Regions from separate parts of the Bacillus sp. FDAARGOS_235 genome, predicted to be linked through region 2. Evidence: riboswitches for the same ligand, from Rfam matches in the RefSeq annotation. Region 2 holds a riboswitch; the other holds the start of a gene.
The links. Region 2 has a riboswitch for thiamine pyrophosphate ahead of thiC (phosphomethylpyrimidine synthase ThiC). Riboswitches for the same ligand answer to the same signal wherever they lie in the genome.
Positions count from the first base shown of each region.

Region 1 (9,876 bases), 2.5 Mb from region 2:
TAATGGAACACCTTTATCCTTTAACATCTTCCATAAATCTAATTCGTTAAATTTATGCTCAGGCTGTTTCATTTCTTTTTCAGATGAACGAATATCGAACTTGATAGGATCATTTGCTTTCTTACCTTCAAGTTTAGTAGAAGAGATAGTATTATGCTCAAGGTTAGATGGAGTTATTTTAGTAGGTTGAGCTAATGTATGAATGTTTGATCCGATTTGCATGCTTTTTCCTCCTTTTCAAGCAATAAAATTAGTTTTCTTATGATTGTTAAATTCATGTAACATGAGGAAACTACATTCAATTATAAATTCAAATAATCAGATTTACAAGTTGTATTGTAAAAAGTAAATGTTTACTTGAATTAATATTTATCAACATTTGTGTATGTTTTCTATATATACAACGTATATAAAATACTTTACATTATGTGTAAGTTAAAAACTGAATGTGTCAATATTTTTCACGGAAAAATGAAAGCGTTTAATTAGGGGGAGAAAGTATGGGAAAGTTATTTTTAAAAGTATGTTTTTTCACATTAGTGACTGTTTGTTCATTCATAGCGAAAACAACTTACGCTGAAGAGAGGCAACAAAATAATTATCCTATCATTTTAGTGAATGGATTTGCTGGATGGGGTAGGGAAGAAATGTTAGGGGTAAAATATTGGGGTGGTGTTCATGATATACAGGAAGATTTAAAAAGAAATGGCTATACAGTACATACGGCTGCTGTTGGTCCTGTTTCTAGTAACTGGGACCGTGCATGTGAATTATATGCACAAATTAACGGTGGAATTGTAGACTATGGTGCGGCACACGCTGAGAAACATGGACATAATCGTTTTGGTAGAACTTATAGTGGATTTGCACCAAATTGGAGTGAAACAAATAAAGTTCATTTAGTTGGGCATAGCATGGGTGGACAAACGACAAGAACATTAGTGCAGTTATTAAAAGAAGGCAGTTATGAAGAAAAAGACTATGTGAAAAATCATCCGAACGCAAAGATATCACCACTATTTGAAGGCGGTAAATCGTATGTTCATAGTGTTACAACTTTAGCAACTCCTCATAATGGCACAACACTCGCGGACGGAAGTCTTCTATTGCCGTTCGTTAAAGATTTACTCATTACAGCTGCGAGTTTAGGAGGAAACAATAATTTATCATTATATGATTTTAAATTGGACCAATGGGGTATGAAAAAAAATGCTGGAGAGTCCTTCTTCCAATATGCTGATCGGATTTTAAATAGTTCAATTTGGGAAAATACAAAAGATATTAGTCAATGGGATTTAAGTACTGATGGAGCAAGGGAGTTAAATAGTTGGGTAAAGACGCAATCGGATGTGTATTACTTATCGTATAGTGGACATGCATCACAAGCAGCACCTATAACAGGTTTACAACTACCTCATATTACAATGAACAAAGTGTTAATGGGGAATGCATTTTTCTTAGGTTCCTATGCAAGATTTGAAGAAAATCGCCCATTAATTGATACATCTTGGTGGCAAAATGACGGTGTAGTAAATACAAATTCTATGATTGCGCCTTCAACTAGTATTGCTGTAAATAATAATGAGTTTTTACAGGTTGGTAAATGGAATCATATTGAAACGAAAGCAAATTGGGATCATTTAGACATGGTAGGACTAAGCGTTTCAGACACGTTAGGTTTTTCTAATATTCAAGAGTTTTATAGAACAGTTGCAGAAAAGTTATCGCGGTTACCGCAATAGTTAATAATAAAGCGCTCTCGATGGAATTCGGGAGCGCTTTATATTATATTGAAAGAGGGATATGGAAGAAAAATATGGGGGGATATTATGAAAATACAAGTTGTTTTATCAGGATACGGGACAGTAGGAAGAGAGTTTATAAAATTAGTAAACGAAAAATATTTATATATATACGAAACATATGGAATCCATTTAGTTGTAAGTGGCGTATTAGGTAGAAATATTGCAATACATAATGAGGAAGGTTTGTCTATTCATCATTTATTAATGTATGGTAGCGGTACTGCAGCAATTGAAAAGTATATAGAACATCACCCGAAAGACCGTGCAACAAGTGGGATAAGTGGTACTGTATTGGTAGAATCAACAGTTACAAATCTTAAAGATGGAAATCCGGGAAAAAAATATATAAAACAAGCGATTGAGAAACATATGGATATTGTTGCAATTTCAAAAGGTGCACTCGTTACTAACTGGAGAGAAATAAAGGCAGCAGCAAAAGAAGCGAATGTACGAATTCGCTATAGTGGCGCAACTGCTGCAGCACTACCGACATTAGATATTGGACAATTTAGTTTGGCTGGATGCAATATTGAAAAAATAGAAGGAATATTAAACGGGACAACTAATTATATTCTTACAAAAATGTATGAAGAAGATGTTACGTTTGAAGAAGCACTGAAAGAAGCGCAAAATAAAGGAATTGCTGAGACGAACCCAATATTAGATGTAAGTGGTTCGGATAGTGCGTGTAAATTATTACTTTTGGCAAACAGCTTGATGGGTGTTGAGAATATGCTTACTGATATGCATATAAAAGGAATCGAAAATGTTACAAAACAACAAATTCGACATGCTAAGGAACAAAACAATTATATTAAATTAATAGCTTCAGCATATAAGGATATGGATGGTAAAGTGAATCTTAATGTAGAACCGCTTGAAATACAAAAAGACCATCCACTAGCAAAAGTAAATGGAACTGAAAAAGGAATAACATTCTTTACAGATACAATGGGACAAGTTACTACAATTGGTGGAGCTTCTAATCCACGCGGAGCCGCAGCAGCTGCTTTAAAAGATGTAATTAACTTATATCGTAGAGATTTATAGAAGTAAAACTCACACCTTCAAAATTCGGATGGAGAAAAAAAGTTAGGTGGGAGCCTTTTAGCCCATATATGTCCGATTCGGGCTAAAAATCGGTGGGGGATGAATAAAATTCCCACGGATTAAAGTTTCACTTTATAAGACCGTACCGCTGTTAATAAAAAATACATATGTAGTGGACCTTTTGAGAATGAAATAAATATGCAAAAATAATTGCAGGGGGTAAGAAATTGTTTAAAGATTTTAAAGTTGTAAAAGATCGTCCCGTTTATATTCAATTAAAGGATTATTTTAAAAAGATGATTATGAAAGGGCATTTGCTCGGTGATCAAAAGATCCCATCAACAAGGGAACTGAGTGAATTATTATCAGTGAGCAGAAATACAGTACTCTCTGCTTATGCGGATTTAGAACAAGAAGGACTCATTTATGCAGTAAAAGGAAAAGGGAATTTCGTTGCGAAGGTGGATATATCTAACACTTCGTCTGTTGAAATAGATTGGAAAAATAAACTTAATACAGTTACCACATTAGCGGATGAATTAGACTTAATGAAGCATGGAGTCCGCTGGGAAAAAGGAATGGTTGTTTTTAATAGTATAGCCCCGGACGAAAAGCTATTTGATGTTGAAAATTTCAAAAGAGCTTTTCTTACTCGTATGTCCATTGAAGGGGATATCGTATTGAACTATGGATATGCAAAAGGTTACCGCCCGTTAATGAAATATCTACTTCATTACATGGAAATAAAAGGTGTAGATATTTCGAACAAAGATATTTTAATTACAAATGGATTTACAGAAGGATTAGATATTGTACTATCTTCCTTAGCGAAAAAATCAGGGCGTGTGATTTGTGAGAATCCAACTCACCATGCTGCATTGAAACTTTTTCGCTTACATGGACTTGAAGTTCATGGGATAGATATGAATGATGATGGTATTGATACGACTGAAGTAGAAAAAAGTTTACGTGAAAAGGATTTTGATTTTGCGTATTTAATTCCTTCTTATCATAATCCAACTGGTATTGTTACAAGTTCGGAGAAAAGAACGGAATTGATGAGGTTATTTTCGAAATATAAGGTTCCTATTATAGAGGACGGATTTAATGAAGAATTACGTTATTCAGGTTCACATTTATCGCCACTATTAACTTTTGCAGGGGCTGGTAATAATGTGATTTATATTAGTAGCTTTTCGAAGGTACTTTTCCCTGGTTTACGTGTAGGGTGGATTATTGCCGATAAAGAACTGATTCATTATTTAGAAAGTGTTAAAAGAGCAAGAACCATTCACACATCTACGTTAGATCAAGCTGTTTTGTTTCAATATTTACATGAAGGATATTTTGAAAAATATTTAAAAAAGGCAAGATCTGTTTACAAGAAAAAATATGAGTTAGCCGTTGGGGCTTGCAATCAGTACATTCCGTTTAAAAGGATGACTGGAGATGGCGGACTTCATTTGTTTATAGAGTTGGAAGAGAAAATTCACGCTCGCACACTTTTACAAAAGTGTTATGAGAAAGGTGTAACGTTTTCTCCTGGAGATGTTTTTTATTCTGATGGAGGGGGAGCGAATACATTCCGCTTAGGTTTTTCACGTTTGAAGGAGAAAGAAATAGTTAGTGGGATTCAAATAATTGGTGAAACTTTAAAAAATGAAACTTGGAGTTGAGAAAATGAGAATTGGCGTTATTATGGGAGGAGTATCCTCTGAAAAACAAGTATCAATTATGACTGGAAATGAAATGATTGCACATTTAGATAAAAATAAGTATGAAATCGTTCCAATTACGTTAAATGAAAAAATGGATTTAATTGAAAAAGCGAAAGACATTGATTTTGCATTGCTAGCATTACACGGAAAATACGGAGAAGATGGTACGGTTCAAGGGACGCTTGAGAGTTTAGGTATTCCATATAGTGGCAGCAATATGTTATCTAGCGGTATATGTATGGATAAAAATATTTCGAAAAAGATTTTACGTTATGAAGGAGTAGAAACACCAGATTGGATTGAACTTACAAAAATGGCGGATCTAAAGCTTGATGATTTAGATAAGTTAGGATTTCCGTTAGTGGTAAAACCAAACTCTGGCGGCTCGAGTGTTGGCGTAAAGATCGTCAATGATAAAAATGAATTGATCTCAATGCTGGAAACTGTATTCGAATGGGATTCTGAAGTAGTAATTGAGAAGTATATAAAAGGTGACGAGATTACTTGTTCAATTTTTGATGGTAAACATTTACCTATCGTTTCAATTCGACATGCAGCTGAGTTTTTTGACTACAATGCAAAATACGATGATGTTAGTACAATTGAAGAAGTTATTGAACTTCCAACTGAAATTAAGGAACGTGTAAATAAAGCGTCATTGGCTTGTTATAAAGCATTAAAATGTAGTGTTTATGCAAGGGTTGATATGATGGTGAAGGACGGAATTCCATATGTAATGGAGGTTAATACATTACCAGGGATGACCCAATCAAGTTTACTGCCAAAAAGTGCAGATGCCGCGGGGATTAATTATAGTAAACTATTAGATATGATAATTGAAACTTCATTAAGAGTGAGGAAAGAAGAAGGTTTTTAAGATAATTATACAATTAAAACTTTTGATAGTTCCACGAAGTATGCTATGATAATTACAATACGACAACTAAATATTTATCCACTAGGGGGGCCTTTTGTAGGCTGAGATCAAACATAATTTTGAGACTCTTAGTACCTGATCTGGTTAATACCAGCGTAGGGAAGTGGGAAGACGATTATATTTAAAGAATACATTAATATTGTCTATTTCACTTTCTTTACGCCTGTAAAGAAAGTTTTTTTTGTTTTACAGATTTAATAACTGTGGATAAATACATATATTTTATACATTATTGGAGGAATTTAAATGACTTTTTCACAAACATTACGTAAAGAAGTAGATTCTATTTGGGAGGCAAGTTTTCATCATCCTTTTGTAAAAAAACTTGGTGAAGGTACGTTAGATTTGGCAAGTTTTCGTTATTACGTACTTCAAGATTCATATTATTTAAGTCATTTTGCTAGAGTACAAACTTTAGGAGCTGCAAAGGCTCTTGAATTAGAAACGACAGCTCGCATGGCACACCATGCTCAAAATACATACGAGGCAGAATTATCATTACATGAGAATTTCGCAAAGAAATTAGGAATTACGGAAGAAGAAAAAGGTCATTTTATCCCTGCCCCAACTGCATATGCGTATACTTCACATATGTACCGTGCGGCGTATGAAGGGCATTTAGGGGATATTATCGCAGCAATTTTACCTTGCTACTGGCTATATTATGAAATTGGTGAACGTTTAAAAGAATGTCAGCCAGAAGAGCCGATTTATAAAGAGTGGATTTCTGCTTATGGATCTGATTGGTTCCGTACTTTAGTTGAAGAGCAAATTACACGATTAGATACTATCGCTGAACTAGTGACAGAGTCTGATCGGAAGCGTATGAAACAGCATTTCATTATTAGTAGTCAATATGAATATTCATTTTGGGAAATGGCTTATACATTAGAAAAATGGCCAGTGGATACAGAAGTAAAAGATGTAATTGGATAAAGAGTAGAGGTATTGTTATACATATGTATGGATAATACCTCTTTATATGATTTCAAAAAAGGGGTATCGCAAAAAAGACGTATCAATCTAAGTGCGTCTTTTTTCAATTTTCTTCAATTAGCAATTTCATGGAGAGCTTGCTGAAAAAGTAGAATGAAAAGCCCTAATCAGGGCTTTTTTTGTAGGAATTTCTTAACCGTCATTGAGTCCTGTCACTAGTAGGTGTTTTGACGCTACGACGGACTAAATCGATTATTCGGCTAGTGAAGTATATAAAAAAGTTAGGAATATCTGAAGGTGCTCTCAGAAAGTATATGGAAGTGTTATAACGAGAGGCATTTACAGTACAGAAAAATCTAAGCGGCATACGGGAATACGTAGGATACGGCATCATGGTTATTGAGAAATGAATTGAACTTAGTAAGCATGAAGATATGACGCAAGCATTCACATTTTATAATTTCTATTTATAAAAATGAGCCCATAGTAAAAATAGGTATATGAACAAGGTGCACCGTCTAGTGATAGGTCATACTTTATAGGTGTACGTATTGAACTTAGTTTATAGCGTTATTTCTACTTAGATTTAACGAACAGAAATATTGGAAAGCATCGATGAGGTTAAAGTTTATAAACGGAGGTCATGAAAATGAATAAGTTTCAACAAGAACTACAAGCGTTAAGCCTTAATGATTACCAGTCTGGAAATATTGTGTATTGGGACCAGCAAAACCAATATCCATACTACTATTTTGAAGATGCTGCTCGTCGCTGTGGCGGTTGCGGTCGTTGTGGCGGTTGTGGAGGTCGTTGTGGTGGTGGTGGATTCCGTTGTGGTGGATTCCGTTGTATTGGTTGCTTCGGTTGTTTTGGTTGTGGCGGCTGTGGCGGCTGTGGCGGTTGTTCAAATTGTTTTAATGGTTTTAATGGTACCACTGATACTACTGGTACTATTGTAACATATGAATATTGATAAGAGAGAAAAGGAATCTACTTTGTAAAGCGTTATACAATTTTATAAAAGAGATAAATCAAAACACACGTAGCATCTTTTAATTTAGAGAGATAATTTATCCAACCTTTTATAAACATTGTGACTTTATTTCAAATCAAAAATCGAATGTCTTTTTATGTTTTATACTCTTGACGCACTCTTTGACTTTTATAAGCAGATTTATTGCACCAGAACCAAAAAGAAGAGCTGCTATCAGCCCTTCTTTCTCTTTTCTTTTTAAGATTGTAATTCTTATAGCCTGTATAATATCTGTCCATAAATGCAACCATGTCACCAAAGAATCCCCATTTACCTACATTTATCCAACCTTTAACAACTGCCGATTTTAATGCTTTTTTCCCCGCATCTTTACGATCTTTTGCTGTTATATCTGATTTTCTGCTCATTCTCATACTTTATATGAAATATGTGAAAATCAGTATGAATGGTGGAAGTGAGCGCAACTTTAAAAGCTATTTATTGGGATTAACAAATTTAATAATCTATTTTTATTACTATTGATTAATTTTGAAACGTAACAAAACTACGTAACTGTTTGTATAAAATGCACTGCTCTAGTATTGAAAATTTAGAACATGGAATAGGGTGCTTTGTTTCTACAAGCTGTTTTTGTTTTACTTCATATTACGATTTATAGACCGGGAATTACACTTTAAATGTTTATTACTGTAGCAGTTATGTTTCTTTCACTAATAGTGTTAGTGGATGTACCAATTCCCGTGGCATTCAGAGATAGCCTGTATACATAAGTACCAGGGGGAGGCGTATCTATCCAGACTATTGAAACGTTGTGTGTTAAATTTGTTGAAACATTTACTGGTTATTAAATATCTTCTTGAAGCTCCATCTGAACCGCAATAGTAAAGACGCCTCTTTTTAGAGCGAGAATTGAAGATACAGTAAATTCTGTAAGGGGACTTAGGGAAACATAATCAGATCTGAAAACTCCTTCTAACTTTACTATTTGATTAACGCCTACACTAATAGCTGGTAATACGAGGTTAGTTGGGCTAGTTGCAGGAATATGACTTTGGTTAAATGTAACTGAAACAATGCCAGGTGGTCCGGTGTTACCGGTCGGTCTAGTAGGGAATTGAAAAGGTTGCATAGGTGGGAGTGTTGGTCCAATCGAATTCTGGTTTAATGCAGCAGAAGATAAAAACTCGTCCAATATAATTCACCTCTAAAAAATTTATATTACTGATAGTAAATGTAGGCGTTGAGCAAAGTGACATGGACAAGCGGTTGTATGTTAAAAATTAAACAAAATAGTTATTTTATTAAAGAAAAAACATGCACAAAAATTGCGCATGTATAATAAAAAGCTATTTCTTGTCTATGTAAATATATGATTGGCTTATACAAACCGTGAGTGTGTTTGAGAAAAATGGTTATTTATTAACAAATATAAAGAGCGCTTTTAAGGCGCTCTTTAACCAAAACTAATATTAAAAAAGAATACCGCATGATATTTTATGTATGTTCTTAATAAATGTGCGGTTTTTAAACAAAATCCTTATTTTATCTTAAATAAAAAGAGCACACATATAAGCGTGCTCTCAAATAAGAAAGGTAGAATGCTATGAATGGAAAGCCTCGATAGAATAACATATACTTGTCCGGTTTAAATGTGAGAAGTTTTTAATAAAAACGCTATTTTAGTAAGGAACAAGTTTAAAAGGCCCTGATTGACACAGGACCTTTTAAAAGGGAACAACACTTGACATGTTAAAAATTATGACTGAAAGGTATTTTCATATTACCATTAGTGGGGTTTTAATTCCAATAATGGTTGTTGAGAAATAAAACCTTTATTTTGCACAACAAAGCAGCTAGCTGAAGTAGCTAATTGCTTTATTGTACAATTTTAGAAGTTCACTGGATACAGATATATGTTGTAACAAATAGTTACATCTATGGTATAAACAAATACCAAAATATTATGCAGGAAAGAAAACTAAATTAAAACTTCATTTTATAAAGAGAGAAGCACAAAATATTATATGTGTATCCAGTCAATTGAGTGCGTTTTTACTAACAAAGAGCATCTAGCAAAAGCTAACTGTTCGGTTCTCCAAGGGGGAACAAGGAGAAAGTAACTTAATGGGTTGTCTACATTATTGACGGAATCTGGAGGCTTATTCGGTCAAATAAAAAAGGTACTGTATATAAGTGCACTTTGGACCAAGTTTTTTATGGTAACAGTTATTGGTATTATGTGTAAGAACTAACGCGTATCTTGAAAATAATGATTATTTATTTAAATGTAAATTCATAATTAGAGTAGAATCGCATCAATACGCTCGCAGTTAACTACAGTGATATCTCCGTTTTCATCTATAAATGTAGCAAGGCGGGATCTATTATGGAATCCTACAAATATAGAAGCTTTTAATATTGTGCCGTTAACTAACA
Region 1 covers NZ_CP020437.2:456,104-465,979, reverse strand. Annotated here, with positions in the region: gene A6J74_RS04100 (DUF3914 domain-containing protein) at 1-222, opposite strand, end outside; gene A6J74_RS04095 (esterase/lipase family protein) at 501-1,742, shown strand; gene A6J74_RS04090 (homoserine dehydrogenase) at 1,830-2,855, shown strand; gene pdxR (MocR-like pyridoxine biosynthesis transcription factor PdxR) at 3,083-4,531, shown strand; gene ddlB (D-alanine--D-alanine ligase) at 4,536-5,450, shown strand; TPP riboswitch at 5,524-5,629, shown strand; gene tenA (thiaminase II) at 5,757-6,446, shown strand; gene A6J74_RS04070 (heterocycloanthracin/sonorensin family bacteriocin) at 7,096-7,419, shown strand; gene A6J74_RS04065 (hypothetical protein) at 7,575-7,847, opposite strand; gene A6J74_RS04060 (exosporium leader peptide-containing protein) at 8,285-8,632, opposite strand; gene A6J74_RS04055 (hypothetical protein) at 9,740-9,876, opposite strand, start outside.
Region 1: it holds a riboswitch for thiamine pyrophosphate, as region 2 does, so the genes downstream of both, tenA (thiaminase II) here and thiC (phosphomethylpyrimidine synthase ThiC) in region 2, are expected to answer to the same signal.

Region 2 (9,876 bases):
AGAAACATTCATCAGCTTGGTAAACGTCACGAATGCTAAAAAGTTCTTCTTGTACAGGAATGTGAAGAGTATTAGCTAAAGAAAGGACATACTGACGAATAATTCCATTTAAAATAAGATGATTGGCTGGATGTGTGTAGAGTGTTCCATTTTTAATTAAAAAGAAGTTGGAACGGCTACCTTCAGTTACAATACCATTTCGTACGAGAAGGGCTTCTTTACAACCTTTGCGTTCAGCTTTCGTAGCAGCTAATACATTTGGTAGTAAATTTAATGATTTAATATCACAGCGAAGCCAGCGAGTATCTGGTTCTGATATAGCACGTACACCATATTCAATCCATAAAGCCGGTCTTTCCTTTTTTGTGATATAGGCATAGATTGTCGGGGGAATGTCATATGAGAATGCATGAGTACGAGCTTGTACACCGCGAGATACTTGCAAATAAATGGTTCCATCTTCGTAGAAATTATTACTTTCAATGAGTTTGTACAGTAAGGTGATGAGCTCTGCTTTTGAGAAAGGGAGCGATAATTCTATTTCTTCTAGGGAGCGATATAGTCTTGTTATGTGCGGATCTAATAAGTGAAAGTTTCCGTTGTAGAGCCGCATTACCTCGTAGACACCATCTCCAAATTGCAAGCCTCTTTCTTCTAGTTCTATGTATGTTTTTTGTTTTGTTGTATCAATAACTGCATCATTCCAAAGTACAAATCTTTCATATGCCAATTTCCATCCCATCCTTTCGTAAGTACTGAAGTAAGGTGAAACTTTGATTAATCGAGCTTATACGGTTAGACCACCCATATGATTTTTGAATCCGGCCAAATTTTGAAGTGGGATTCCTATTGCTAGTTAACGCGGCATAAAATCGCTATAGTAATTTTTATGTAAGCAATACTCTACATATGACGTATATGTATTTGTAAATAATAGGGAAGTAATAGAGATTTATAGCATTTTGTATATACAAATTCGAAAATAAGAAATAAGAATCCTGCCTATAAATAAAAAAAGCAACATTCATATGGAATGCTGCAAAAGGAGGGTAGCTATCTTTCATAGGGATATCATCTTATTGAAGGTTTTGTACATGAGAACAAAACACTTTAAAAGACAATTAAAAGAAAGTAGAAAACAAACGGTTCGCATATTTCTTTAAGGGATCTTATTGAAGATGAGAGATAAGAAATATGTAGAACCTCGTTTGCATATTTTATTATAGAGATGTTTCGTTAATGTGGTGTGAATATTTGGTAAAGGTTATGTAATTTTAAAGTTAATGAATAGGAGAAGAAGGATAGCGGAAAATAAAAAAGAGGCTGAGATTACTCAGCGCTCTTCTTTTCTTCTTTAATAGCTGTTTTTACTTCACCAGTTTTAATCTTGTTACTTTCAGAGAAGCGAAGTAAGTCACCTTCAATGAGTTTGTCTGACATGTTCAATTCATTTTGGGCACGATCAATGAGTGGTTGAGATTCTTCTTTCGGTAATTGTACAACTTCGCCAGTAGCACGGTCGTAGAATGTACTGTTCGTGTACATGTACTTATCTGTAATGAAGCTACCGTCACGAAGAACAACGAATCCTTTATTATCAGGTGAGAATACGTCATGGCCAAATTGAATTTGATTCGTAGAATCTACACCAAGTAAGTTTAGAATAGTTGGTTTAATATCAATTTCACCAGTTGGTTTTGAAATTGTTTTACCTTCTTTTTGACCTGGAACGTGAATAAACATCGGTGTTTTTTGTAAGTTCATATGGTCAAATGCAGTAATTTCTTCTTTTCCTAAGAACTGTGCCATTGCACGGTTATGGTTTTCAGAAATACCATAGTGATCACCGTAGAATACGATCACAGAGTTGTCGTAAATGCCTTCTGCTTTTAGACGCTCAATAAAATGTTTCATTGCTTCGTCTAAATAGCGAGCAGTTACCATGTAACGGTCAAACACGCCATCACCAGAATTATATTCATCGATTAATTTCGTGTTGTCATCATAAGTGAATGGGTAATGGTTTGTTAAAGTAAGGAAGCGAGTGTAGAACGGTTGCTTCACTTCTTTTAACATATCGATAGATTGATCGAAGTATTCGATATCTTTTAATCCCCAATTTAATTTTGTTTCTGGCGTAATCTTGTAGTCAAGCTCGTTGTAGTAACGATCATAACCAAGTGCCGGATACATAATGTTACGGTTCCAGAATGTTGCGTTGTTTGCGTGGAATACCGATGTGTGGTACCCTTGCTGACGTAAAATTTCTGGAGTTGCTGTGTATTCGTTGTTACCGTGTGTGAAGAATACAGCACCACGGTCTAGTGGATATAAAGAAGTATCTACTAAGAATTCAGCATCAGATGTTTTACCTTGCCCAGTTTGATGGAAGAAGTTATCAAAGTAATAACTTTCTTTCGTAAATTGGTTTAAGAATGGTGTAACTTCTTGTCCGTTAACTGTTGCGCCAATTAAGAATGTTTGTAATGACTCAAGAGAGACAACAATTACGTTTTTTCCTTTTGCAGTACCGAACATATTTGGATCTGGTTTACTTTGTGTTGTTTTCACATAGTTTTCTGTTTCTTGTAATTTACTACCGTCTGCAAATGCCTTTTGTGAACTTGACTTCGCTTGTAAGCCAAGATCGTATGCTTGGTGTACATATAATCCTAAGTTTTTAACAAGCATAACGCGGTCGAATGAACGTGTTAATAGTTCTGGACGTTCAGCTTCTGCAAACCCTAGGTTTACGAAGAAAATAGCAACTGTTGACACGAAGTATAGAGAACGCATCGGACGTGCTACACGCTCTGTCGGTGCAAAGTTTTTCTTCTTCTTTAGTAAGATGAAGAATACGATAATATCCGCAAATGCAAGGATAATTTTGTAGTTAAATAATTCTTTCACACTAGAACCTAAGCTTCCAAAGTTAGAAGTTTGCCCTAGTACTGGTAAAGTAACGAAGTCATTGTAGAATCCGTAGAACATTACGTTACCAACAAGAATGAACGTTAAAACAAAATTAATTCCAAGTGCTATATAGTTACGTTTTTTTCCTTTTGCAAATAATGCAAGTCCCACAAACAGTAATGATGCTGCTAATGGACTAATGAATAAAATGAATTCTTGCATGAAAGATTCAAGTTTTAAATCAAAGCTTGTGCGTGTAATAATGTAGGTTTTCAGCCATACGGCTAAAGCTACGAATAAAGTGAAACGCACATTTTGAAATTGTGATTTCAAGGTTTCTTTCATTCATTTCCACCCTTTCTCTATCAGGCTTGGTCGATTTTGGAGCGAAAAATGCTAAAATAAAAAATACATAGTTTCTTTTGCCATAATTAGAGCTTCTATATTCACCCATATACGACTTTAACTATGCATACCCTTTTTTGGTTTCTTTTGCTGCTCATAAGTATAACGTCATTTCTGTATTATACAACAAAATTCATTTCTGAGAAACACTATAACATTTTACATTTTTTGTATGTGTTTTGTCACTACCAGAGAAAACTTTATCATTCGTTTATATGTCCGTCAACTAGAAAATATAACAAAGATAGAGAAGAATGTTAAGTGAAAGTGAAAATTTTCATGGTTGAGAAATAAGAAATGGAAATATGTAATGGTTTGTCTAGAAAACTATTATATGAAGGAAAGGGTATGAAAATTAACGAACACTTGTTCTTTTTAGGTTTGTTTGTTAAAATAAAAATTCATTGATAGATTATGTGTAATTTTGATGAACTTTTACTGGTAATATATTGTAGCTTATTTCTTTTGAAAAATAGGGGGGCTTTTACATGAAACAAAAATTTTCAGTTGAAGCGTTTTGGAAAAAAGTAAAACATGTTGCAAAGCAAGCCGGACAGTCGGTCATTTATGCCAGTTTATTACTGTTTTACGTTTTGCAAAGACCTGATGTTCCAAAGCGGGTGAAAATTATTGTAATTGGAGCACTTGCTTATTTTATTGCACCGATTGATGCCATCCCAGATTTCATTGCTGGAGTTGGTTATACGGACGATTTAGGGGCATTAACGGCGGCACTAATACAGGCGTCATTATATGTCAATGAAGATGTGAAAGATAAGGCACGAGTGAAGTTGGCAGAATGGTTTGGTTCGGATATAGACACATCATTTATCGATCAGAAATTAGATCAATAGGTGAGAACTGTCATAGAGTGACAGGGCGAACGTAAGCGAGGAAGTGCATTATGCCATCAGGAAAAACGCATACGAAAATAAACTTAATATCCCTTCCGGTTGTTTTGTTTCTGCTCTTTTCGTATGGATTAACAAATTTTGATTTTTTATTAACTTTTGCAATTGGCTTTTTAGTAGGTACTTCATTTTTAACACCTGATTTAGATACGTACAGTAATGCGTATAATAAATGGGGATTCCTGCGTATATTTTGGTATCCGTATAAGAAAGTAATGCCACATCGTTCCTTTCTTACACATACGATTATACTTGGTGATGTAATTCGTATTGCATACATGTTAATCGTATTTTCTCCGTTTTTATTTCTATTAAATGTAATAGCACTGGACGGGAACTTAATAGAAATTGCGAAAAAACATGAGGTGGAAATTAAAACGTTCCTAATGGGAATTGTTGTGGCGAGCACGCTTCACATTATAGCGGATAAAACGAATACGCGCCGAAAGAAAATGATGAGAAAAAAGAAGAAACGAAGAAGATAAAGTGAAACTTTAATCAGTAGGGGCATCCCCCGCTAATTATTAGCTCACACTAATCGGAAAAAGGACACTTGCAAATTGCAAGTGTCCTTTTTTTAAACAAACGTTTGTTTAAAATTAAGCTTTCAGCACTTTAATTCCTTTTACAATGTTCCAGATGAAGTAGTATAAGCTGATGATTCCGCAAATAGCTAAGACAATCATTGCTCCAATTCCAAGTGTTACATCTGGTTGGTCCGATCCGATGCCCATAATTCCTAAAATAGCTACGCCGATAAATGTAGCGATACTTGGAATGATATGTGTCCATAGAGCACGTTTTGCATGTGGCTTTGTTTCAGCATCCCCCACAATCCAAACGATGATTGGGAATAAGATAGGGGCAAATAGTACACTAAAGTATGATAAAGCAGCTAGTATTTTGTTTCCATTCATATATATCACCTCATAAATAATTTCCGTTGTTATACTATTATTATGCAGTAATTTTTACAAGCTTACTATCGATGAACATTACAAGAACGTGACGATTTTGTAAGATTTTTTCTTTAAATAATAAAATTTTCAAAAAAATCTTTTTTTATGGAAAACGCTGTGATAAAGTATAAATGGGATTAGATGAAAACGTTTTCTTGAACGTTTTTTATTTTTAGACTTAAAGGTATGATGACCTGATAGTCTATTGATGAGGTTATTCTATTTAAAAGGGGATTCTTTAGGGGGAGAGAACAATGAACACATGGACACAAGTTTATGATCCGTTCGGTAACATTTGGATTTCGGCAGCAGTCGCACTTATTCCAATCATCTTTTTTTTCTTAGCTTTAGCAGTTTTCCGCATGAAGGGGTATGTGGCAGGATTTATTACAGTTGTACTTACAATTTTAGTAGCGTTATTCGCTTATAAAATGCCGTTTACGATGGCGATGGCAGCAACCGGATACGGTTTTTTATACGGACTATGGCCAATTGCTTGGATTATCATTATGTCGGTATTTTTGTATAAAATTTCCGTAAAAACAGGTCAATTCGATGTCATTCGTGCATCTGTATTATCTATTACAAATGATCACCGTTTACTCGTTATTTTAATTGGTTTTTCATTCGGAGCATTTTTAGAAGGGGCTGCGGGATTCGGTGCACCAGTAGCAATCACGGCAGCGCTTCTAGCAGGTCTCGGATTAAATCCTTTATATGCGGCTGGTCTTTGTTTAATCGCAAATACTGCACCGGTAGCATTTGGAGCGATGGGAATTCCGATTACAGTTGCTGGACAAGTAACGGGTATTGATCCACATAAAATCGGACAAATGGCTGGACATCAGTTACCGTTTCTATCATTATTTGTTCCGTTCTTCATCGTATTTTTAATGGATGGGTTTAAAGGGGTAAAACAAACGTGGCCTGCGTTACTTGTAGCAGGTAGTTCATTTGCAATTACACAGTTTATTACAGCAACGTTTCTAGGGCCGGAGCTTCCGGATATTACGTCAGCACTTGTAAGTTTAGTGAGTTTAGCGCTGTTCTTAAAAGTTTGGCAGCCGAAAGAAATCTATCAATCTAAACAAGCAAATAGTGAAGTAGCGGCAACAACGACGACATCTATGCCAAAACTCACAATAGGAAAAGTAGTGAAAGCATGGTCTCCGTTCATTATTTTAACGGTTATGGTAGTTGTTTGGAGCCAAAGCTTCTTTAAATCTTTATTTGCTCCAGGAGGCGCTTTAGAAAGTCTTGTATTTAAGTTTGAAGTTCCAGGCTTACACAATTTAGTAATGAAAGCAGAGCCGATAGTAAATAAACCAACGCCTTATGAAGCAATTTTGAAATTAGATGTTTTATCAGCGACTGGAACGGCAATTTTAATTGCTTGTATTATTTCTATCTTTATTTTGAAAATGAGTGCAAAAGATGCAGTAGCGACATTTAAAGAAACGTTAAACGAACTTAAGATGCCAATTCTATCTATCGGATTCGTATTAGGATTCGCATTTATCGCAAACTATTCTGGTCTATCTTCTACATTAGCGCTAGCGCTAGCAGGAACTGGCGGACTATTCCCTTTCTTCTCACCATTCCTAGGTTGGATTGGTGTATTCTTAACAGGATCCGATACGTCTGCGAACGCACTGTTCTCGAATTTACAAGCAATTACGGCACAGCAAGTTGGCGTATCTGAAGTACTTCTCGTTGCGGCAAATACAACAGGTGGTGTAACAGGTAAGATGATTTCTCCGCAATCGATTGCAATTGCTTGTGCTGCAGTTGGACTTGCCGGAAAAGAGTCGGATTTGTTCCGTTTTACAGTGAAGCATAGTTTGTTCTTCGTTATTATCGTTGGTATTATGACGTATGTACAGGCATATTATTTAACGTGGATGATTCCATAAACAATAAAAGAAATAAACTTTTCATTTTTCAGATTATCGTGTATGATGAGAAAGTATTGAAAATTAAATCAGTGATAAACTAGGGGTGCCTAACGTATGCGTAGGCTGAGAGAGAAGCGCGTGAACTTCTTAACCCTTTGGACCTGATCTGGCTCGTACCAGCGTAGGGAAGTTAGCGGCTTTACATAATGATGTCTTTTATGAGCCAGGTCCTTATTTTTTTATGGACCTGGCTCTTTTTGTTTTGGCATACGCTGGCCATATCTCGTCCTTGTCACGTACAGGGGGGCAACAAAGGTTATGAAACAATCTGTTTCAGCTGAACAAATTGAATTGAAATCGAGTTTACCAGGAAGTAAGAAAGTGTATGTAGATGGACCACGGGAAGGTATGAAAGTACCGATGCGTGAGATTGCACAAAGCGATACGAATGGTGTCCAAAATCCGCCCATCCGTGTGTATGATACGAGTGGTCCTTATACGGATCCGGCCTATAAAGTGGAGCTGGAAAAGGGGATTCCAACGCCGCGTCATTCTTGGGTCATGGAGCGCGGGGATGTAGAGGCATACGAAGGGCGTGAAGTAAAACCAGAGGATGACGGTGTGAAAGTGGCTTCGAAACATACACCTGTTTTCCCGCAAATGGATCGTAAGCCGCTTAGAGCGAAGGAAGGTGCAAATGTTACGCAAATGCACTATGCGCGTAATGGCATTATTACGTCTGAGATGGAGTATGTTGCGATTCGTGAAGGAGTGGAGCCTGAGTTTGTTCGTAAGGAAATTGCAGAAGGTCGTGCGATTTTACCAGCGAATATTAACCATCCGGAAGCAGAACCGATGATTATCGGACGTAACTTTCATGTGAAGGTAAATGCAAATATCGGAAACTCTGCTGTATCTTCTTCTATTGCAGAAGAAGTAGAGAAGATGACATGGGCAACGCGCTGGGGTGCAGATACGATTATGGATTTATCTACAGGTAAAAATATTCATACGACGCGCGAATGGATTATTCGTAATGCTCCTGTACCGGTTGGAACTGTGCCCATTTATCAAGCGCTTGAGAAAGTAAACGGAATTGCAGAAGATTTAACGTGGGAAGTGTACCGTGATACGTTAATTGAGCAAGCGGAGCAAGGCGTTGATTACTTTACGATTCACGCTGGTGTATTACTTCGTTACATTCCAATTACTGCAAAACGTACGACAGGTATCGTTTCACGCGGTGGTTCGATTATGGCGCAGTGGTGTTTATTCCATCATAAAGAAAACTTCCTATATACTCATTTTGAAGAGATTTGTGAAATTATGAAGCAGTACGATGTTTCATTCTCGCTTGGAGATGGATTACGTCCAGGTTCGATTGCAGATGCAAATGACGAAGCGCAGTTCTCGGAGCTTGAAACGCTTGGTGAATTGACGAAAATCGCTTGGAAACATGATGTGCAAGTTATGATTGAAGGACCTGGACATGTACCGATGCACTTAATTAAAGAAAATATGGAGAAAGAACTTGATATTTGTCAGGGCGCGCCATTTTATACACTTGGGCCGCTAACGACAGATATTGCACCAGGATATGACCATATTACATCCGCAATTGGAGCAGCAATGATCGGCTGGCTTGGAACGGCGATGCTTTGTTATGTAACGCCGAAAGAACATTTAGGTTTACCAAATAAAGATGATGTTCGAGAAGGGGTTATTACGTATAAAATTGCAGCACATGCGGCTGATCTTGCGAAAGGGCATAAAACGGCTCATCAGCGTGATGACGCACTTTCAAAAGCACGTTTCGAATTTCGTTGGCGCGATCAATTTAATTTGTCTTTAGATCCTGAACGTGCGATGGAGTATCACGATGAAACGTTACCAGCAGAAGGAGCGAAAACAGCTCATTTTTGTTCAATGTGTGGACCGAAGTTTTGTAGTATGAGAATTTCACATGATATTCGTGAATATGCGAAAGAAAATGACTTAGAAACGACAGAAGCAATTGAAAAAGGAATGAAAGAGAAGGCGAAAGAATTTAAAGATACTGGTAGTCATTTATACCAATAACACGTTACACCTCTTTACTTGATTGATCACACTGTAGTACCTAACTTAATTATAGAAAAAGCCCCCTTTGCTAAGACGGTAGCAAAGGGGGCTTCTGTTTTCTTTATAAGGCAAAGAAGAGGTGTACCCAGTAGTATAAGAGGAATAATGTGACGACTGTTGTGAGAGGAATAACGATGAGAGATACGCTTAAATAATCTTTCCATTTTACTTTAATTTTGTTTTGTTTCAGAATATACATCCAGATGAGGGAAGCTAGTGTACCGATTGGTAATAATAGTGAACCGATGTCACTACCAATAATGTTTGCGAGGTAGATTGTTTTTAATGTGACTGGATCTAGCCCCATTTCTGTTAATGTGATTGTACCAATCATAAGGGCAGGGTGGTTATTGAAGACGTTAGAGAGGATGGATACAAGTCCGCCCATTGCAAAGCTAGCATAGAGTAAATGCTGACTTACAAGTGGCTCGAGCCATTGCACAAGTGCGGCTGTTAATCCTGCGTTGTGAAGCCCGTAAATAATGACGTACATAGAGAAGGCGAAGATTAAAATGTGCCACGGTGTCTTTTTTAAAATATCGACAGGGTTTGTTCGTAAGTAGTACCATCTCCAGATAAGAAGAACGAGGGAACCTAGCACTGCAACGATTTCGATTGGGATAGATAAGAAGGATGCAACGAACAGAAGACAGCGCATAAGGAAGACAAAAC
Region 2 covers NZ_CP020437.2:3,203,969-3,213,844, forward strand. Annotated here, with positions in the region: gene A6J74_RS18380 (D-amino-acid transaminase) at 1-742, opposite strand, end outside; gene A6J74_RS18385 (LTA synthase family protein) at 1,330-3,258, opposite strand; gene A6J74_RS18395 (YkvA family protein) at 3,807-4,172, shown strand; gene A6J74_RS18400 (metal-binding protein) at 4,223-4,714, shown strand; gene A6J74_RS18405 (magnetosome magnetite crystal formation protein family) at 4,829-5,146, opposite strand; gene lldP (L-lactate permease) at 5,443-7,101, shown strand; TPP riboswitch at 7,173-7,288, shown strand; gene thiC (phosphomethylpyrimidine synthase ThiC) at 7,402-9,162, shown strand; gene A6J74_RS18420 (arsenic transporter) at 9,266-9,876, opposite strand, start outside.